4 regions of the Pseudoxanthomonas sp. LARHCG66 genome follow, and region 4 is predicted to be linked to each of the others. Evidence: predicted binding sites of a transcription regulator. Region 4 holds the regulator's gene; each other region holds the start of a gene.
What was found. Region 4 encodes FliA, which starts transcription of late flagellar genes. Its sites were predicted from a motif close to TAAAGTTTNNCNNNCNNNGGCCGATAA; they were not measured.
Positions count from the first base shown of each region.

Region 1: the regulator FliA is predicted to act here: its motif matches at 1,755-1,781, upstream of ACIPRS_RS09230 (methyl-accepting chemotaxis protein).
Region 2: the regulator FliA is predicted to act here: its motif matches at 975-1,001, upstream of ACIPRS_RS18685 (methyl-accepting chemotaxis protein).
Region 3: the regulator FliA is predicted to act here: its motif matches at 1,470-1,496, upstream of ACIPRS_RS17155 (chemotaxis protein).

Region 1 covers NZ_JBIXJW010000002.1:486,069-489,513, forward strand. The annotation lists gene ACIPRS_RS09230 (methyl-accepting chemotaxis protein) at 1-1,721, opposite strand, end outside; gene ACIPRS_RS09235 (MFS transporter) at 1,874-3,106, opposite strand; gene ACIPRS_RS09240 (hypothetical protein) at 3,192-3,445, opposite strand, start outside.
Region 2 covers NZ_JBIXJW010000011.1:11,156-14,600, forward strand. The annotation lists gene ACIPRS_RS18680 (flagellar brake protein) at 146-925, shown strand; gene ACIPRS_RS18685 (methyl-accepting chemotaxis protein) at 1,104-3,445, shown strand, end outside.
Region 3 covers NZ_JBIXJW010000007.1:14,252-17,696, forward strand. The annotation lists gene flgM (flagellar biosynthesis anti-sigma factor FlgM) at 1-246, opposite strand, end outside; gene flgA (flagellar basal body P-ring formation chaperone FlgA) at 416-1,060, opposite strand; gene ACIPRS_RS17155 (chemotaxis protein) at 1,504-2,457, shown strand; gene flgB (flagellar basal body rod protein FlgB) at 2,653-3,039, shown strand; gene flgC (flagellar basal body rod protein FlgC) at 3,051-3,445, shown strand, end outside.
Region 4 covers NZ_JBIXJW010000010.1:34,100-37,544, forward strand. The annotation lists gene flhF (flagellar biosynthesis protein FlhF) at 1-222, shown strand, start outside; partial or broken gene ACIPRS_RS18575 (MinD/ParA family protein) at 278-1,090, shown strand; gene ACIPRS_RS18580 (RNA polymerase sigma factor FliA) at 1,087-1,839, shown strand; gene ACIPRS_RS18585 (chemotaxis response regulator CheY) at 1,957-2,337, shown strand; gene ACIPRS_RS18590 (protein phosphatase CheZ) at 2,337-2,948, shown strand; gene ACIPRS_RS18595 (hypothetical protein) at 2,985-3,128, shown strand; gene ACIPRS_RS18600 (chemotaxis protein CheA) at 3,156-3,445, shown strand, end outside.

The DNA.
Region 1 (3,445 bases), on a different contig from region 4:
AAGCCACGGCCCTGCTCGCCGGCCCGCGCCGCTTCCACTGCCGCATTGAGGGCCAGGATGTTGGTCTGGAAGGCGATGCCGTCGATGACCGAGATGATCTCGGCGATCTTCCGGGAAGACTGCTCGATCTCGGTCATCGTCGTGACCACGCGTGCGACCGTCGCACCGCCTTCCGATGCCACGCTGGCCGCACCGATCGCCAGCTGATTCGCCTGGCGTGCGGATTCGGCGTTCTGGCGCACCGTGGAGGTCAGTTCTTCCATCGAAGCGGCGGTTTCTTCCAGATTGGCCGCCTGCTGCTCGGTGCGGCGCGACAGGTCGCTGTTGCCTGCTGCGATCTCCCCCGCTGCCGTGTTGATCGACGATGACGCGCCCTGGATCTGGCGCACGATGGTGCGCAGTTGCGCCACCGTGGCATTGGCATCGTCCCGCATGGTGGCGAACACGCCGTGGAAGTCGCCTTCCATGCGCGCCGTCAGGTCGCCGCGCGCGATGGCCTGCAGCAGCGACGACACATCCGCCAGGTTGCCATCCGTGGTTTCCATCAGGCGATTCAGGCCGTCCACCATGTTGCGGAAATCGTGCTGGTATCGCTGCGTGTCGCCGCGACGGCTGAAGTCGCCCGACGCCGCCGCCAGTGCCAGCTGCCTGATTTCGGCGTTGATCGCAGAGAGATTCGCCTTGGTGGTGCGCATGGCGTCCGTCAATGCGGCTTTCTCACCGGGCAGCGCCTCCATGTCGATGGACAGGTCGCCGACCGCGTAGCACTGCATGATCTCCACCAGCCGCTGCATCACCGCGATGTGCGACGCCACCAGCGCGTTGGTGTCACGCACCATGCGCCCGTATTCGCCGGGGAAGCGCGAATCGTCCATGCGGAAGCTGATGCTGCCTTCGTCGTGGCGCAACGCCATTTCGCCCTGCTCGGCGATGACGCCCTGCAGGGTCGCGGTCATGTCGGCCATCGCCGTGCCCAACTGGCCGATCTCGTCGCCACTGCGCACGTCGACCCGCTTGTCCAGGCGCCCGGCCGCGACCGCCCGCGCGGCAGCGGCGGCCTCGACCACAGGACGGATCACCGACCGCCGTATCCACCACGCCAGTACCAGTACCAGCACGATCGCCGCCACCACCGACAGGGCCGCGCACCCCACCAGCATGCGACGCGCGTCCTGCGAGCGCGCCACCACTGCCGCATCGGCAATCGTCTTGGTGCGCGCCACCAGGGCTTCGAGCGTCTCGCCCAACTGGCGGTCCATGCCCTTCACCAGGCGATCGCCTTCCTGCGTGTCGTAGCCCCCTGCCGCGAACTGCACCAGTGCGGCGCGGTAGTTGCCTTCCAACGCGTGATGCTGGGTGGCGAAATCGGCCGCCAGCCTGCGCGCCTGCGGATCGGCGATCCCGCTGGACAGGGTCTTCGCCAGGGCGGCCACCTCGCGCCCCTTCCGATCGAAGGCGCCGACGTACTTCGCCCGCTGCTCCTCGTCGTGTCCGCGGATGAGGATGTTCTTCCACTCCTGCACCTGCACGCGGAAGTCGCGGCTCAGGCGCTCACCCTCCGCGGCCTGGGCCACCTCTTCGGGCACCTCGGTGGAAAGACTGAGCCACGCCGAACCCAGGCCGGCCAGCGCGCACAACAGGATGACGGCAAGCCCCAGGGTCAGGGCGCCCAGCAGCTTGGTCTGCAGGCTGAGGGGGCGGGAAGCGGAATAGGACGACATGGCGGTACGACGTTGGGAAGGAATACACCTTCCTTAGCGGCGCGCGGCACGGCGAATTGACGCGCCACCGCCCTGCATTCCGCAATCCACGACCGCCATCTCTTTGTTTCAGTTTGATGACACGCATGTTGCCGCACGACAGCGCGCGTAGCTCAGCGCGTCAGCTCGCAGGCGAGCGCCGTCGCCTCGGCACGGGCGGTATGCCGCGCCCATGCATAGACCAGCAGGCCCACCACGGCGGTCGCCGCACCGACGTAGCCGGTCGATGTCCAGCCCAGGCCGGCGGTGATCGCCATGCCGCCCAGCCAGGGGCCGAGTGCATTCGCGGTATTGAAGGCCGCGTGGTGTGATGCGGCGGCAAGCGTCTGTGCATCGCCCGCCACATCCATCAGGTGCGACTGCAGGATCGGCCCCAGCGCGCCCATCAGACCGATGGCGACGGTGGCCAGCAGGATCGTCGGCAACGTGGTCGCCAGCCACGGAAACAGCAGCAGCGCCACGATCGCCCACGCCAGCACCATCCACGCGCCGCGCAGCTGGAAACGGTCGAACAGCCAGCCACCGACGAAGTTGCCGATCACGCCGCCCACGCCGAAACCGGCCAGGCCCAGCGGGATCCAGGCCGGCGATACGCGCGTCACGTCAAGCATCGTCGGCGCGAGGTAGCTGAAGACGCAGAACATGCCCGCGAAACCGATCGCGCCGATGCCCAGCGCCTGCCAGACTGGCACGCGGTTGAAGGCTCGCAGCTCATCCAGTGGCCTGGCCTTCGGGCCATCGATGCCGACCGGCAGCCAGACCGCCAGCAACACGCCCGTCACCAGCGCGATGATCGCGACGAAGGCGAACACCCAGCGCCAGTCGATCATCTGGCCCAGCCAGGTCGCCAGCGGATTGCCGATCAGGATGGCCAGCGTCAGGCCCAGCATCACCAGGCTGATCGCACGGCCGCGCTTGTTGGGCGGACTGATCGCCACCGCCGTCAGTGCGGCCACGCCGAAGTACGCGCCATGCGGTAGCCCGGCGATGAAGCGGAACACCAACAGGCTTTCGTAGGTCGGCCCGAGTGCGCTGGCCAGGTTGCCGAGCGCATAGAAGCCCATCAGGGCGAGCAGCAGCGTCTTGCGCTTCCAGCCCGCACCGAGGATGGCCAGCAGCGGCGCGCCCACCACCACGCCCAGCGCGTAGGCGCTGATCAGGTGGCCGACCTGCGGCTCGGTCACGCCGAGCGAGGCCACCATGTTCGGCATCAGCCCCATGCTGGCGAATTCGCTGGTGCCGATGGCGAAGCCCCCCAGCGTCAGCGCGAACAGGATCAGGCCGATCTGGCGCGCGGTGAGCTGGTCGGCGACGGAAGGGAAAGAAATCGGGGGCGTAACGTCCATGACGCATTATGCTGCGGCGCAGCAGCCGCAGTCGACCCCACGACTGGAACGCTGTCCGCTATCCGCCGTCAGCCCCCGCACTGCCTCACTTGGCGACGAACTTCAGCGGTCCCGTGTACTGCGGCCAGGCGATCGAGGCGGGGCCACGCGTGTTGAGCGCGGTTTCCGGCGTTTCGCCGGCCTCGGTCATGACGCGCGTCATCAGTGTGGGCATCCAGAAATTGACCGCGAAGGTCGCGTCGCGACGGATCACCGGATTCACCGACAGCGTGGTGGTCTTGCCCGGCTCGATCCGGAACGTCACCACGTCCTCGTTCACGAACGCGCCCCGTTCCAGCA
Region 2 (3,445 bases), on a different contig from region 4:
CAGCATCCGTCTTGATCGATAGCCTCACCCACCCGAGGTCCCGGTCCGGCACTCTCCACACAGCCTGCGGCACCCTAAAGATGCTGCCACGCCCGCCGATACAGCCTGTGACGCCATCCTTGCCAAGACGCTTTCCGACGCCCGCATGACCGAGCCCAGCGACGCCCCTCTGGCCGATCCCGTCAGGTACGACGAAGAAGAAAAGTACTTGGTGCATGGCGAATACGAGATCCGGCAGATCCTGCAGTCGCTGATCGCCAGGCGCGCGCTCGTCAGTGGTTGCGCGATGCCGCGCAACCACACCTTCCCCACCTCCATCATCGAAGTACTGGAGGACGAAGACGGCGTGCTGATTGATGGCAGCGCCTCGGAGACCATCAACCGCAGCATCGAGGAAGCGAGCCACGTCACCTGCGTCTCCCGGCTCGACCGCATCCACGTGCAGTTCAAGCTCCATGACCTGCAACGCGTGCAGAAGGAAGGCCAGGTCGCCTTCTTCGCGCCGCTGCCGGACAGCATCCTGCGCCTGCAGCGTCGCGAGTTCTACCGCCTGCAGGTGCCGGTGACGCAGCCCATGGAGTGCGCCGTCGCCGAGCGTCACCCGGACGGCGAGACCACCTACCGCAACTATCGCGTGCTGGACATCAGCGGCGGCGGCATCGCGCTGGCCGTGCAGGCCGAAGAGCCGACGCTCCGCCCCTACAAGGAATTCCCCGGCAGCCTCCTGCACCTGCCCGACAGCGGCCCGCTGTGCATCCGCCTGATGGTCAAGAGCCTGCATCGCCAGCTCAACCAGAACGGCTCCGAAAGCTGGCGTGCCGGCTGCCAGTTCACCGATCTGCCGCGCGGGGGCGATGCGCTGATCCAGCGCTACATCTTCCGCCTCGAACGCCAGCGCAGCGCCCGCGAACGCGGCGCTGCGTGATCTGCGTCCGCCTTCCGGACGCCTTTCGTCGGTTCTGGCCGACACCCGCTCAACCTCCCCGCGCACGCGCCGATACCTCCCTGTAACGGTCCTGCATACCGGCGTCACGGCCATCCAAGGTCGTGCTTGCACTCGCAGGCATCGCCAAGCCGTACCGTCCAGTCCGCAAGAGGCCAGCATGTCATCCACTCCTTCCCGATCCTCCTCCCGCAGCATCGCCACACGCGTGATGTACGGCACCGCCTTGGTGGCCCTGCTCGCCTTCGGCGTTGCCGCCGCGGCCAGCTACCTGCGCAGCAGCCAGTCCCTGCTGGCCAGTGCGCGGACCACGATGGAAGGGCTGGCGAACCAGGAGGCACAGCGCATCTCGGGCGAACTCACCCGCGCCTTCGACGGTAACGATGCGCTCGCGCATGCATTGCTTGCCCAGCGCGGGGACGACGGCATCAGCCGCAGTGCCGCCAGCGCCATCTTCAAGCGCCAGCTGGAAGCGCACCCGGAATGGGTCGGCGTCGGTACGCTATGGGAACCCGATGCCTTCGACGGCAAGGATGCGGACCACATCGGCGCCGAAGGCCACGACGACACCGGCCGCTTCATGAGCTACTGGGCATGGAGCAATGGCGCCCCGCTGCTGGAAGCCCTGCGCGATTACGAAGTTCCCGGTGCCGGCGACTGGTACCGTCGCCCGCGCGAACTCAAGCGTCCGGTGGTCGCCGAGCCCTACGTCTACAAGATCGCCGGCAAGGACGTGCTGATGACCACGCTGTCCACGCCCATCCTGCAGGACGGCGACTACCTCGGCGTGATGACCGTGGACTTCGCGCTGCAATCGCTGCAGGAGCGCATCGCGAAGCTCACGCCGATGGATGCCGGCTTCGTCCGCCTGCTCACGCCGGCCGGCGTGGTCATCGCGGACAAGGATGCCGCCTCGGTCGGCAAGCCATATGCAGGCGCCCACGCTGCCGACGTCATCAAGCAGGTGGCCGCCGGCAAGCCGGTGTTCCGCGAGGCGACCGATGCCGCGGGTGAAACGGTGATGGAAGCCTACGTGCCGCTGCAGATCGGCGCCGCGCAGGAGCGCTTCGCGCTGGGCGTGGTGGTGCCGCGTGCGGTGCTGATGCGCGAAGCGCGTGCCGTGCTGTGGACGGTGGTCGCAGTGGGTGCGCTGGGTGCTGTGTTGCTGTGCGGCGCCGTGTTCTGGCTGCTGCGTCGCCAGGTCGGTGTGCCGCTGGCCGGCGCCGTGCGCGTGGCCGACGATATCGCAAGCGGCAAGCTGGACAGCCAGATCGATGTCGGTCGCGACGACGAGATCGGCACCCTGATGAAGGCCATGCGCAGCATGCAGGGCAACCTGCGCGAGCGCATCGAGCGCGACGCCGTGGTGGCGAAGGAAAGCCTGCGCATCCGCACCGCACTGGAGGATGTGACAACCAACGTCATGATCGCCGACGCTGACCGCACCATCGTCTATGCCAACCGGCCATTGATGAAGATGCTGGGCGACGTGGAACAGGACCTACGCCGCGACCTGCCCGCCTTCGATGTGCGTACGGTCATCGGCAGCAGCATCGACATCTTCCACAAGAAGCCCGAGCACCAGTCGCGCATGCTGGCCCAGCTGCAAGGCACGCATCGCGCGCAGATCAGCGTGGGCGGCCGCATCATGCAGCTGATCATCAACCCCGTGACCGACGGCGAAGGCCAGCGCATCGGCTACGTGGTCGAGTGGGCCGACCGCACTGCCGAAGTGATGGTGGAACAGGAAGTGACGCGCATCGTGCAGGCGGCGGCACAGGGCGACCTGAGCGGGCGCATCTCCGAGTCGGGCAAGCAGGGCTTCCTGCTGGCGCTGTCGCAACAGTTGAACGGCCTGCTGGTCGCCATCGCGGGCAGCGTGGACTCGGTCTCCGGCGTGCTGCAGTCGCTGTCCAAGGGCGACCTGACCGCGCGGATGGAAGGCGACTTCCACGGCGTGTTCGCCAGCATGCGCGACGATGCCAATGCCACCGTCGCCCAGCTGACCGACATCGTCGGCCGCATCCAGGACGCTTCCACCAGCATCAACACCGCTGCCGGCGAAATCGCGTCCGGCAACAGCGACCTCTCGCGCCGTACCGAGCAGCAGGCCGCCAACCTGGAAGAAACCGCCGCCTCGATGGAGGAACTGACCTCCACCGTGCGCCAGAACGCCGAGTCCGCCCGCCAGGCCAACCAGTTGGCCATCGGCGCCGCAGGTGTCGCCTCGCAGGGCGGTGAGGTGGTCGGTCGCGTGGTCACCACAATGACCGACATCGAACAGTCGTCGAAGAAGATCGCCGAGATCATCTCCGTCATCGACGGCATCGCGTTCCAGACCAACATCCTGGCCTTGAACGCGGCCGTGGAAGCCGCCCGTGCCGGCGAGCAGGGTCGTGGCTTCGCGGTGGTCGCTTCGGAAGTCCGGACGCTGGCCCAGCGCAGCGCCAATGCCGCCAAGGAGATCAAGGGCCTCATCGAAACGTCGGTGGACAAGGTCGC
Region 3 (3,445 bases), on a different contig from region 4:
GTACGTGCCGGCCTGCAGCGCTTCGCGCACGGCCTGCACACGGGCATTGTCGATGGCAGGCGCAGTGGACAGCTCGCGCTGCATGGCCTGGAGGCTGGCGGCCTCGCCGGTCAGGCGCAGGCTGTCACCACCGGCGCTGGCTTCCACCGGCCTGGAACGGTCGGCACCCGCGTTGGCAACACGCCCGCTGACGGGACCGGTGGTGCGTACGGCGGCGGGGGGAGTGCCTTCGATTTTCTGGCTCATGTCGGTTCACCTGTAACAGGGTTCAAGGGAGTTATCGGCCGCGACTGATCCGACTTTAGTGACGGATGCCGCATTTCCGAGGAAGGACCCGATGCTGCCCGGTTTCCTTCCACCCGCGTTCGGTATCGGCCGCCCCCGGAACAACTTGAGGGCCATGTTCCACATTTCTTCATCGGTTGACCCAGACGTCGCCGCCCGGGCCCACCACGCCCTGCACCACCCGGCGCGAGGACAGGTTCTCCACGGTGACCCGCTCATTCTCGCCGGCATCCGCCAGCGCCTTGCCGGCCACGCGCACTTCCACCCCGCCGCGACGGGACACCAGCGCCACGTTGTCGCCGCGGCGGACCAGGCGCTGGGCGACCAGATCGGTGGCCGACAGTACCGTGCCTGCCGACAGCATGCGCCGTGCCACGCGGCCCAGGGCCTGGGATGGATCAGCGACGGCGGCGCCGACGATGCGCGACGCGTCGCGGGTTTCGGGAATGAACGCGTCGGCGGTGATCGTTTCGCCCGGTGCGATGCCGCGGCTCAGCACCAGCACGGTCTGGCTGCGTCGTACCCGCACCGGCACGAACAGGCGCCAGCCATCCGGGCAGCTGACTTCCACGCTGTGGCTACCCTGGACGCGTGCCACCAGCGATGCGTCGCAGCGTGGCAGGCGCAAGGCGGAGTCCAGTGTGGCCTCGGCCTCGCTGCCGGCAGGCAGGGCGCCCAGGGCGGCGGCCTTGATGCTGTCCACGCTGTGGAAGTCGGCCGCCAGCACGGTGCATGCGGTCAGGCCGCCGATCAGGGCGAGGGTCAGGCGCAGCATGGGCGGGATCCGGAGGTTCATCGGCCGGGAAGCTGCAAGGGGCGTGCCAGAGCCGCATTCACTGGCGTCGCAAGGCGCATCGAGTTTGGGAAAGAACGCGCACGCATGTGGACGATGTTTCTTGATTGGACGATGCCCTGACTCCGCTCGCCCCTCATCCGCCCGCCGGGCACCTTCTCCCCGTAAACGGGGAGAAGGGGACTTCAATGGGAAAAGGAGTGCCCCTCTCCCTCTCCCCGCATGCGGGGAGAGGGTGCCGAAGGCGGGTGAGGGGCGAACGAAGCCAGCGCTGCGTTGGCGCCGCCCCAGCACCGCGCTCTGCCCCTGATCCGCCCCCGCATCACGTGCGGGGGCAGGCTCTTCGGGCACCTTCTCCCCGCAAGCGGGAAGAAGGAACAAGCAACGACGCTCAAGCGCCCCTCGAAGAGGCCGATATGCTGTGCATGACCCAGGATCTGCTCAACCGCATCGACCAGCGCACCCGCCTGGCCGGCCACAACCGCCTCGCCCTGCTGCTGTTCCGCCTGGGCGGGCGTCAGCTTTTTGGCGTCAACGTATTCAAGGTGCAGGAAGTCCTGCGCCGGCCCGATCTGTTCCAGTTGCCCGGATTGCCCACCGAATTCGTCGGCGTGGCCGACGTGCGCGGCCGCTCGGTGCCGGTGCTGGACCTGGGCCTGAGCATCCGCCACCCCGAACGCGACCCGAATCCGGAGAACACCCCCAATTACCTGGTGGTCACCGAATTCAACCGCTCCGTGCAGGGATTCCTGGTCAGCGGCGTCGAACGCATCGTCAACATCGCGGTGGAAGACATCCACCCGCCTCCGGAACTCGGCGCCGAGAACAGCTACCTGACCGCCGTGACGCGCTTCCAGGGCGAACTCATCCAGGTGATCGACGTGGAAAGCGTGCTGGCCGACATCTGCCAGTCGCGCATGGACGCCACGCTGGCGCCCGAGATGGCCCTGCCCGCGGACGCACCGCCGCTGCAGGTGCTGGTGGTGGACGACTCGCGCGTGGCGCGCTCGCAGATCCGCAGCGTGCTGGAGCAACTGGGCGTGACCACCACCCTGCTGTCCGACGGCCGCCAGGCGCTGGACCACCTCTTGCAGGTGCACGCCGCCGGCGAGAATCCGGCCGAGCGCTACGCCATGGTCATCTCGGACATCGAGATGCCGGCCATGGACGGCTACACCCTGACGACGGAAATCCGTCGCCACCCGGGCCTGGCCGGCCTGTACGTGCTGCTGCACACCTCGCTGTCGGGCGTGTTCAACAACGCCATGGTGGAACGCGTGGGCGCGAATGCCTTCGTGGCGAAGTACAGCCCGCACGAACTGGCCGAGCACGTGCTGTTCCGCCTGAACCAGGTGGTTGCGGCGCAGATGGCGGCCTGATCGTCGTCCCAGCGAACGCTGGGACCCATTTGCTTTTCCCACGGAAGAGGTAAGAGGCAAAGGGCGGGATCAAGATGGATCCCGGCGTTCGCTGGGATGACGGCACCGGGAATCACTGCCTGCCCGGATGCCGACCTGCCCCGTTCTGGCACACGCCTTGCAGCATCCCCGGCAACGGTCTGCCGGAGCGGTGCCATGTCCAATCCCATCTCCAACTACCTGGGTGTCCACGGAGCGGCCCTGCCCCTGCGCGAGCAGCGCATGCAGCTGATCGCCAGCAACCTGTCCAACGCGGACACGCCGAACTACAAGGCGAAGGACCTGAACTTCCAGGCTGCGCTGGAGAGCGCGGCGGCCAAGGCCTCCCCTTTGCTGACCACCAGCGAGCAGCACCTGACCCTGCTCAATGCCACCCCGCGCATCTTCGAACGTGCCGGCGTGCAGCCCAGCCTGGACGGCAACACCGTCGACGCCGATACCGAACGTGCCGCCTACGGCCGCGCGGCGCTGGAATACCGCGCCTCGCTCAGCTTCATCGAATCCAAGGTGCGCACCATGCTCACCGCGATCACCGGCCAGTAGGGGGACGCGCCATGAGCAACCTGCCCATCTTCGACGTCGCCGGTTCCGCGCTGCAGGCGCAATCGGTGCGCCTGAACACCATCGCCAGCAATCTCTCCAACGCGGATTCCATCGCATCCTCGCCCGAGGCGGTCTACAAGCCCATCGAGCCGATCTTCCAGGCGCGACCGCTGAATGCGGACGGCTCGCTGACATCGGTGCAGGTGAAGGAGATCACCCGGAGCGAAGCACCGCCGATCAAGCGCTACGAGCCCGGCCACCCGATGGCCGATGGCGATGGTTACGTCTACGCGCCCGATGTCGATCCAGTCGCGCAGATGGTCAACCTGATCTCGGCATCACGCGGCTACCAGGCCGGCGTGGAAGTACTGAACACCGCCAAGGAACTCGCCCTGGCCACCCTGAC
Region 4 (3,445 bases):
CCGCAAGGCGTGGTGCTGACCAAGCTGGACGAGACAGGCCGCCTGGGCAGCGCCCTGTCGGTAGTCGTGGACCACCAGCTGCCGATGACCTGGGTAACCGACGGCCAGCGCGTTCCCCACGATCTCCACCGCGCCAACAGCGCCCACCTCGTGCTGCGGCTGGACCAGCTGCGCCGCGAAGCCGACGAACCCTGCTCGACCGAGGCCACCCATGTCGCCTGACCACCTGCTGCAGACCAATCCCCGCAGCACGCCGCCGGCCGCCGGCGCATTCCATCCCGTGCGCGTCATCGCCATCACCGGTGGCAAGGGCGGCGTGGGCAAGACCAACGTGTCGGTCAACCTGGCCGTGTCGCTGGCCGAAATGGGCAAGCGCACGCTGCTGATGGACGCCGACCTGGGCCTGGCCAACGTGGACGTGCTGCTCGGGTTGTCGCCGAAGTTCACCCTCGCCGACCTGGTCGCAGGACGTTGCGGACTGGAAGACGTACTGCTGGAAGGCCCCGAGGGCGTGCTGGTGGTTCCCGCCTCGTCGGGTTTCCGCCACATGGCCGAACTGGCGCCGGCCGAGCACGTGGGCCTGGTCAACGTGTTCTCCGAACTGCAGCGGGCGCTGGATTTCATGGTGGTCGACACCGCCGCCGGCATCACCGACAGCGTGCTGACCTTCTGCCAGGCCGCGCAGGACACCGTGGTGGTGGTCTGCGACGAGCCGGCCTCGATCACCGACGCCTACGCGCTGATCAAGGTGCTCGCGCGCGAGCGCGGCCTGGACCGCGTGCACGTCATCGCCAACATGGTCCGCGACCCCAACGAGGGCCGGAAGCTGTATGAAAAACTCGCCCGCGTCTGCGAGCGTTTCCTCGGCGATGTCGCCCTGCACTACCTCGGCGCGGTGCCGCAGGACGACTGGCTGCGCCGTGCGGTGCAGCGCCAGCAGCCCGTCGTGAAAGCCTATCCGGGCAGCCCATCGGCCCGCGCCATCGCCGAGATCGCGCGCATGACCGCACGCTGGCAGCCGCCGCTGGGAGCGCGCGGCAACGTCGAGTTCTTCGTCGAACGCCTGATCCAGCGGGGAGTCGCCGCATGAACACCGCCGCCGCCCAATACCGCGCCGTACAACGCAGCAGTGCGAACGATTTCGTCACCCAGCATGCCGACCTGGTCCGCCGCATCGCCCATCACCTGGCCGCGCGCCTGCCGGCCAGCGTGGAGATCGACGACCTGGTGCAGGCCGGCATGATCGGCCTGCTGGAAGCCTCGCGCAGCTACGATGCCGAGCAGGGCGCCTCGTTCGAGACCTACGCCTCCATCCGCATCCGCGGGTCGATGATCGACGAGATCCGCCGCGGCGACTGGGTACCGCGCTCGGTCCACCGTCGCGCCCGCCAGGCGGCCGCCACCGTGCGCGAGATCGAACAGCGCACCGGCCGTGCCGCCATCGCCACCGAAGTGGCGAGCGCGATGGAAATGCCGCTGCCCGAATACCTGCGCCTGATGGAAGATGCCGCGCGTGGCCAGGTGCTGAGCCTGGAATCGCACATCGACGACCATGGCGAACCCAACACCGCGCGTACCGGCGGCCCCTCGCCGCAGCAGCACTTGGAGCGCAGCGAGTTCCGCCAGCAACTGGTCAAGGCCATCGGCCACCTGCCCGAACGGGAGCAGCTGGTGCTGTCCATGTACTACGAGCAGGAGCTCAACCTGAAGGAGATCGGCGCCGTCCTCGGCGTCAGCGAGTCGCGCGTCTGCCAGATCCACGGCCAGGCCATGGTGCGGCTGCGCGGACGCCTGCAGGTGTTCGAGAAGGCCGACGCCGGCCTGGAAGACAACGACTGAAGAATCCCCACGGCCTGCCGATAAGGCTCCGGTAGGCCGCCGCGTGCAGCCCCTGCCTTGCCGTAGCCCCTGACCGGGCACGCTTTACTGGAGTTCGATGTGACCGCCAACAAGAACATGCGCATCCTCATCGTGGACGACTTTTCCACCATGCGCCGCATCATCAAGAATCTGCTCAATGACCTGGGCTATACCAATACCGCCGAGGCCGAAGACGGCAACAGCGCGTTGACCGCACTGTCCCAGGGCAGCTTCGAGTTCGTGGTCACCGACTGGAACATGCCCGGCATGACCGGCATCGAGCTGCTGAAGGCCATCCGCGCCGACGACCGCTACAAGACCCTGCCGGTGCTGATGGTCACCGCCGAGGCCAAGCGCGAGCAGATCATCGAGGCGGCGCAGAACGGCGTGAACGGCTACATCATCAAGCCGTTCACCGCGCAGACGCTGGAAGAGAAGCTGGGCAAGATCTTCGAACGCCTGGGAGCCGCTGCCTGATGAGCGCCGTGGCCGATGTCGCCGGCGCACGCGCCGCGCTGGTGGAAAAACTGCAGCACGCGCTGGATGCCCTGGAACAGGGCGACGAAGCCGGCTGGCGCCGCGAACTGGATGCCATCGCCGCCTGGCGCACGCAGCCGATGATGCAGGGCCTGGGCCGCCTGGCGCGCGAGCTGGCGCAGACGCTGGGCGAACTGCCGCCCACCGGACCGGGCGAGCTGGACGACGCCTGCGCGCGCCTGGACCATGTGGTGGAAATGACCGAACAGGCCAGCCACACCACGCTGGACCTGGCCGAACAGTGCCGTGGCTACGCCACCCAACTGAAGGGCACCGCGCTGTCGCCCGAGCAGGCGGCGCTGGTGGACAGCATCGGCAAGGGGCTGTCGGAGATGGCCCTGGCGCAGAGCTACCAGGACCTCACCGGCCAGATCATCCGTCGCGTCGCGGGCATCGTCCGTCGCGTGCACGAGGGCTTCGGCGCGCTGGGCCTGCCGCCGCCGGAGAAGAAGAACCCTTCAGATCTGGCCGGTCCGGCCGTTGCTGGTCTGGACCGCAACGCGTTTTCACAGAACGACGCAGACGACCTGCTCTCCGGACTGGGGCTGTAGGCACCCGCGAACGCGCAGCGGAACCGGAGACCTGCCATGCCCGACGCTTCCGCCCGCCGTTCCTGCCATCCCCTCGTCCTGCTGTTCGTGGGATCGCTGCTGGTCTGCGATGTTCTGGTCGGCCGCTTCCTGCGGCGTCGCCACGCGCACGCCCTGCACCTGCTCGATTCCTCCCGCTGATCACCCGTCCCGGTACCTGCCCCGCCCATGTCCGCCGTCACCCCTGAAATCGCCGCCGACTTCCTGATCGAAGCGCAGGAAATCCTCGACCGGCTGGGCGAGCAACTGGTCACGCTGGAACAGGACCCCTCCGACAGCGAGCAGCTGAACGCGGTATTCCGCGGCTTCCACACCCTGAAGGGCGGCGCCGGCTTCCTCGGCATCCAGCCGATGGTCAACCTGTGCCATGCGGCCGAAGAGACGCTGGGCCTGGTGCGCGCCGGCCAGGCGACGCTGGAACCGCAACACTTCGATGCCGCCCAGCAATCGCTGGACTG